Regions from separate parts of the Kineococcus sp. NPDC059986 genome, predicted to be linked through region 2. Evidence: predicted binding sites of a transcription regulator. Region 2 holds the regulator's gene; the other holds the start of a gene.
The links. The regulator LexA, encoded in region 2, represses DNA repair genes until DNA is damaged. The targets are predictions, from matches to a motif close to TCGAACANNTGTTCGA.
Positions count from the first base shown of each region.

Region 1: ruvA (Holliday junction branch migration protein RuvA) is a predicted target of LexA. The motif match lies at 1,884-1,899, and genes of this name have one in related genera.

Region 1 is NZ_JBFBND010000008.1:113,274-116,670, forward strand. Features, by position in the region: gene yajC (preprotein translocase subunit YajC) at 1-9, opposite strand, end outside; gene ruvB (Holliday junction branch migration DNA helicase RuvB) at 167-1,243, opposite strand; gene ruvA (Holliday junction branch migration protein RuvA) at 1,240-1,854, opposite strand; gene AB0637_RS08525 (dienelactone hydrolase family protein) at 1,994-2,698, shown strand; gene ruvC (crossover junction endodeoxyribonuclease RuvC) at 2,629-3,249, opposite strand; gene AB0637_RS08535 (YebC/PmpR family DNA-binding transcriptional regulator) at 3,309-3,397, opposite strand, start outside.
Region 2 is NZ_JBFBND010000001.1:2,564-5,960, forward strand. Features, by position in the region: gene AB0637_RS00025 (LysM peptidoglycan-binding domain-containing protein) at 69-518, opposite strand; gene AB0637_RS00030 (DUF2277 domain-containing protein) at 717-986, opposite strand; gene lexA (transcriptional repressor LexA) at 1,267-1,923, shown strand; gene AB0637_RS00040 (aspartate/glutamate racemase family protein) at 1,975-2,640, opposite strand; gene AB0637_RS00045 (ATP-dependent DNA helicase) at 2,694-3,397, opposite strand, start outside.

The DNA of each region.
Region 1 (3,397 bases), on a different contig from region 2:
ACCACCCACGACAATCCCTCTCCGCACCGGTGGGATCGACGACTCACCGGTGCCAGCGTCGGCCTCGTGCCGACACGGCCGACCCAACGCCACAGGGACCTGCCAGGTTCCGCAGGGCGGGACAGGACAGCGGCGCGGGACCGGCTCGCCCGGGCAGTCTAGGGGTTCACCCGGTCGGCTCTTGCGGCTCGACACCCGCGGGGTCGGCGTCCAGCGGGAGCTGCCAGGCGGCCCCGACGGGTGCGTCGCGCGGCGGGGTCAGCCCCAGGTGCGCCCACGTGTCGGGCAGCGCGATCCGGCCGCGCGGGGTGCGGCCCAGCAGTCCCTCGCGCACGAGGAAGGGCTCGGCGACGGTCTCGACGGTCTCGGCCTCCTCCCCCACGACGACGGCCAGCGTCGACAACCCGACGGGCCCACCGCCGAAGCGGCGGCACAGCGCGTCGAGGACGGCGCGGTCGAGGCGGTCCAGCCCGCGTTCGTCGACCTCGTAGACCTCCAGCGCCGCGCGCGCCGCGTTCCGGTCGACGATCCCGGACCCGCGGACCTGCGCCCAGTCGCGCACCCGTCGCAGGAGGCGGTTGGCGATGCGCGGGGTGCCGCGGGAGCGGCCGCCGATCTCGGCGGCCCCCTCCGCGGTCAGCTGCACGCCCAGCAGGGACGCGCTGCGCCGCAGCACCTGCACGAGCTCCTCGGGCGTGTAGAAGTCGAGGTACCCCGTGAACCCGAACCGGTCCCGCAGCGGTGCCGGCAGCAGCCCGGCCCGCGTCGTCGCCCCGACGAGCGTGAACTTCGGCAGCTCCAGCGGGATGGCCGTCGCGCCCGCGCCCTTGCCGACGACGACGTCGACGCGGAAGTCCTCCATCGCGATGTAGAGCATCTCCTCGGCCGGACGCGCCATCCGGTGGATCTCGTCGAGGAAGAGCACCTCCCCCTCGTCGAGGGAGCTGAGGACGGCCGCCAGGTCGCCGGCGTGCTGGATCGCGGGACCGCTGGACTGCCGCAGCGGCGCGCCCATCTCGGAGGCGACGATCATCGCCAGCGTCGTCTTGCCCAGCCCGGGCGGCCCGGAGAAGAGGACGTGGTCGCTGGGCGCCTGCCGCGCCTTGGCGGCGTCGAGGACGAGCGAGAGCTGCTCGCGCACGACCTTCTGCCCGACGAACTCGTCGAGCCCGTGCGGCCGCAGGGCCGACTCGGCGGCCCGCTCGCGCTCGTCGGCGCCCGTGGTCACGAGCCGCTCGCTCATCCGCGGCCCGACAGGTGGCGCAGGGCGGCCCTCAGGGCACCCGGCACGTCGCTCTCGGCAGCTGCGCCTTCGGAACGGTCGGCGAGGACGACGTCCACCGCGTCCCCGGCCTGCTTGACCGGGTACCCCAGCCCGACGAGCGCCTCGACGACCCGGTCCTTGCGCGGGTCGCCGCTGCCGGCGGCCGGCGTCGGGGCGGGCGCGCCGGCGGGCGGGCCGAGGCGGTCCCCCAGCTCCAGGCAGATGCGCTGCGCCGTCTTCTTCCCGATGCCGGGGACGCGCACGAGGGCCGCGTGGTCGTCGGCGGCGACCGCCGCGCGGATCCCGTCGGGGCGGTGCACGGCGAGCATGGCGAGCGCCATCTTGGGGCCCACCCCCGAGGCGGTCTGGACGACCTCGAAGACCTCCTTCTCGTCGGCGTCGGCGAAGCCGAAGAGGGTGAGGGAGTCCTCGCGCACCACGAGCGTCGTGTGCAGCAGTGCCTCCTCCCCCACGCGCAGCCCGGCGAGCGTCGCGGGCGCGGCCAGGACGAACATCCCGACACCCCCCACCTCGACGACCGCCGAGTCCAGCCGCACCGCGAGCACCCGCCCGCGCACCGACGCGATCACACGACCTCCAGACCCTCAGACGACAGCAGACGAACATCTGTACGAGAGGCTAGACGGACCCTCCGACACGACCGCCCAGGCGCGCCGTCACCGGTCGGCTCGTGCTGCCGCACACAGGTCCCGGGGGCAGAGTGCTGCCGTGAGCCACGAGCAGAACGCCAACGCCCTGCAGAACGTCACCTTCGACAGCGCCACGGAGTCCGGCCACGCGCACGGATACCTGCGCGTCCCCGAGTCCGGCAGCGGCCCGGGCGTCATCGTCATCCAGGAGTGGTGGGGCCTGACCGACCACATCGCCGCGATCGTCGACCGCTACGCCCGCGAGGGCTTCGTCGCGCTGGCCCCTGACCTCTACGGCGGACGGACGACGCACGACTCCGCCGAGGCGGCGCAGCTCATGACCGACCTGCCCGCCGAACAGGCCGTCCAGGACCTCGCCGGCGCCGTCACCTACCTCCTGGAGCGGCCGGAGGTCACGTCGAGCACCGTCGGCGCCGTCGGGTTCTGCATGGGCGGCGGCTTCGTGCTGCGCCTGGCGGCCCGGCAGGGTGAGCGCGTCGGTGCGGCTGTGCCCTGGTACGGCCTGCCCGGTGAGGAGACGGACTTCTCGGGGCTGCGCGCCGCCGTCCTCGGCCACTACGGCGAGGAGGACACGTCGGTGCCGCTGGAGGCCGTCCGCGCGACGGCGCAGCGCATCGGCGAGCAGGCCGGTGTCGAGGTGACCCTGCACGAGTACCCCGCGCCGCACGCCTTCTACAACGACGAACGCCCCAACTACCGCCGCGAGTCGGCGGAGCTGGCCTGGGAGCGGACGACGAGCTTCTTGCGCGAGCGGCTGGCCTGAGCTTCAGCCTCGGCGTAGGCGTTGCGCCGGCCCGTCACGAGGGCGGTGTGCGCGGCGGCCTCCAGCCGGGAGGTCGCCCCACCCCGCCACAGGTGGCACAGCGCCAGCGCGAGCGCGTCGGCGGCGTCGGCCGGTCGCGGGGGGCTGTCGAGCCCGAGGATGCGGGTGACCATCGTCGTCACCTGCTCCTTCTCGGCGCGGCCGTCCCCCGTCACCGCGGCCTTGACCTCGCTGGGGGTGTGCATCGCGACGGGCAGCCCCCGGCGGGCGGCGGCGACGAGCACGAGCCCCGCCGCCTGCGCGGTCCCCATGACCGACCGGACGTTGGCCTGGGCGAAGACGCGTTCGACGGCGACGACGTCGGGCCGGTGGGCGTCCAGCCAGGTCTCCAGCCCCTCGCTGATGGCGAGCAACCGGGCCTCGACGGGGTCCGTGGCCGGGGTGCGGACGACGCCGACCCCGACCATCGCGGCCCGCCGGCCCGTGCGGACCGCGTCGACCACCCCGATCCCGCACCGGGTCAGGCCGGGGTCCACCGCCAGCACGCGCACGACCCCCACGATCGCACGGAGTGATCGCGGGGGCCGTCAGGTGCGGTGAGCCGGGTGTGTCAGGCGTCCTCGAGGGCCGCCATGACGTCGTCGGAGACGTCGTAGTTGGCGAAGACGTTCTGGACGTCGTCGCAGTCGTCGAGGACGT
Region 2 (3,397 bases):
GGGACGTGTGCACAGCAACTGACCCCGTGCCCGGACCCGCCGGACGGGGCGACGGCACCGGGACCACGTCAGTGCCGGTCGGGCAGGTCGGGCATCGTCAGCTGCTGGCCGGCCTGCACCGTCATCGACGGCAGGTCGTTGAGCTGCACGATCTCGCCCGCGACCTCGCGCCAGTCCTGCTGGGGCGCCCACTGCGCGGCGATCGCCGACAGCGTCTGGCCGGGGACGACGGTGAGGACGACCGGCGCGGGCGCGCGGTCGGCACCGGCCGACGCGCCGGTGAACGCGCCGGTCACGGCGACCACGGCACCCGTGAGGGCCGTCGCGGCGGTGCACGTGACGAGGAGGCGGCCGCGGCGGGTGAGCCGCAGCGGTCGGCGGTCGGCGCGGACCCGGCGGACGGCGGCGGGTCGCGCGCACCGACGGGCGCGACGGCCGGCGCGCGGGCCGGAGAACGGCGAGGGGGTGGTGAACGGCGCGGGGGCCGCGAAGGACGGGGCGAGGGCGGTGGTGCTCACGAGCGTGGACCTCCATCTCGGTGACGCCGGGTCGAACGGGTGTTCGACCCGACTCGTCTGTTCTACCACCGTTCGAACGGTGGAGCGCAACCCCTGGGACCCGCGAGGGACCGGGGGGCGACGCGGACAGACGCTGCCACCGACCTCCGACAGACGGCCTGACCTGCGACGACGCTCGCGCATGGCGCGGGCGGCCCGTCAGGAGGCGTAGCGCTTCGCCGCCCTCTCACGCGCCTTGGCCGCCTCGACGTCGCGGTCCTTGGGCGGCGCAGCGGTCACGAGGTCGTCGAGGAGGTGGGCCGTCGCGTGGGCGACGGCGGCCACGGCGCGGTCGAAGGCCTCCTGGTTGCGCGCCGACGGGCGCGTCGTCCCCGCGACCTTGCGCACGTACTGCAGCGCGGCGGCCTGCACCTCCTCCGACGTCGCGGGAGGGGCGAAGTTGTGGAGCTGGCGGATGTTCCGGCACATGCTCCGACCCTAGGCACGGACCCCCGCCCCGGGAAGGTCGCGCGCGGCCGGCGCGACGGGCCGAGGCCCCTCGCCGACACCTCCCGGCGACACGCCGGTTCGAACACCTGTTTGATCATCACCGGCCCGCTGGCTACCGTGGCGGCACCGGAGGACCTCCCGACCCGGGCGACACCGCAGACAGGAGAAGGACGTGACCGACGCGCTGGACGGAACGACGGACGGAGCGGGCGAGGACGCCGGCCCCCTCGGGACGGTCCACGAGTTCCCGGACGTCCCCGTGGTGCGCGACGGCCTCACGAACCGCCAGCGGCGCGTGCTGCACGCGATCAAGGAGTGCGTCGAGCAGCGCGGGTACCCGCCGAGCATGCGCGAGATCGGGCAGGCCGTCGGGCTGACCAGCCCGAGCAGCGTGGCCCACCAGGTCAAGACGCTGGAGAAGATGGGGTACCTGCGCAAGGACCCGCGTCGTCCGCGCACCCTCGAGGTCGTGAGCCCCGCCCCGCAGTTCGGCTGGGGCCTCATCTCCGGCGTCGAGGCGTCCGCCGAGGACGGCCGGCCCACGCCGGTCTACGTGCCGCTCGTCGGTCGCATCGCCGCCGGTGGCCCGATCCTCGCCGAGGAGCTCGTCGAGGAGGTGTTCCCCCTGCCCTCGCAGCTCATCGGCACGGGTGAGCACTTCATGCTGCGCGTCGTGGGCGAGTCGATGGTCGACGCCGCGATCTGCGACGGCGACTGGGTCGTCGTCCGCCAGCAGCCGACCGCCGAGAACGGCGACGTCGTGGCCGCCATGATCGACGGCGAGGCGACCGTGAAGGTGCTGCAGCGCAAGGACGGTCACGTCAAGCTGCTGCCGCGCAACCCGCTCTTCGAGCCGATCGACGGCGACGAGGCGACCGTCCTGGGCAAGGTCACGGCCGTCCTGCGCAGCCTCTGAGCCGCACCCGCAGCCCGCACCGCTGACCCCGCCGCCCGCACGGGCGCCGGGTCAGCGGACCGGCTGGACCAGCTCGACCGCGGCCTCGACCGCCAGGCGGGGCGAGGTGAGGACCGGCACGTGCAGGTCCCGCAGCAGCGGGGCCGCGTCGAGCATGCTGGCCTGCGCCAGGACGACGACGTCCACCGGCGGGTCCAGGCTCCGCACGGCCCGGCGCACGGCGTCGGCCACGCCCGTCGTGTACGTCAGCAGGTCCCCCGCCTCGAACGCCTGCCAGGTGTCCGTGCAGCGCACCTCCACGAACTCCACCGTGCGACCGGTCGTGTCGGCGCACTCGTGCAGCAGGGGCATCGCGGTCGCGAGCGCCTCGTCGAGGGAGGCGACGACCGCCACCCGCCGGCCGGCGAGCACCGCGGCCTCGGCCATCGGCCGGTCCACGCGCACGACGCGCAGCCCCATCTCGGCACCGACCTGCTTGGCCGTCGGGCCCAGCGTCGAGCACGTGCAGACGACGACGTCGGCACCCTCGGCGACCAGGCGCCGCAGCCGGTCGCCCAGCGCGGCCCGCACGCTGTCGAGACCGTGCGCGCGGGCGGCGGCCAGCAGTCCGGTGTCGACCAGGTGCCGCGCCTGCACGGTGTCGTCGCGGGCGGCGAGGAGGTCGCTGAAGGTGCGCACGTGCGCGTGCGCGGAGTGGAGGAAGCCGACGGTGGCCACGTTCCGAGCATGACACGCCGCGACCGTCTCGGCGCCAGGGGTCACGGTGCTCGTCACCCGCTCAGCCGCCGCAGAGCCGACAGGACGGTGTCCGTCGACGTCGTGGACCAGAAGTCCGGCAGGGACTCGCGCAGGAAACCGCCGTAGCGCGCCGTCGCGAGCCGGGAGTCCAGCACGGCCACGACCCCCTTGTCCCCCGTGGCCCGGATGAGCCGGCCGGCCCCCTGGGCCAGCCGCACGGCCGCGTGCGCGACCGAGACCGAGAGGAAGCCGTTGCCGCCCGCCGCGTCCACGGCGCGGGACCGCGCCGACATCAGCGGGTCGTCGGGACGGGGGAAGGGGATGCGGTCGATGACGACGAGGGAGCAGCTGTCGCCCGGCACGTCCACGCCCTGCCAGAGCGAGAGCGTCCCGAACAGCGAGGTGGCGGGGTTCTCGGTGAAGTCGCGGACCAGCTTGGGCAGGCGGTCCTCGCCCTGGCACAGCACGGGCGTGGCGACCCGGTCGCGCAGCGCCTCGGCCGCCTCCTCGGCGGCACGGCGGGAGGAGAACAGGCCCAGCGTGCGGCCGCCGGCGGCCTCCACGAGGGCCGCGAGCTCGTCGAGGACGGCCTCCCCGGCCCCGGCCCGGCCCGGCGGCGGCAGGTGCCGGGCGACGTAGAGGATCCCCTGCCGGGGGTAGTCGAACGGGCTGCCGACGTCGACCCCCGTCCACGGCGTCCCCGACCCCTTGGGGCTCTTCAACCCGAAGGCCCCCG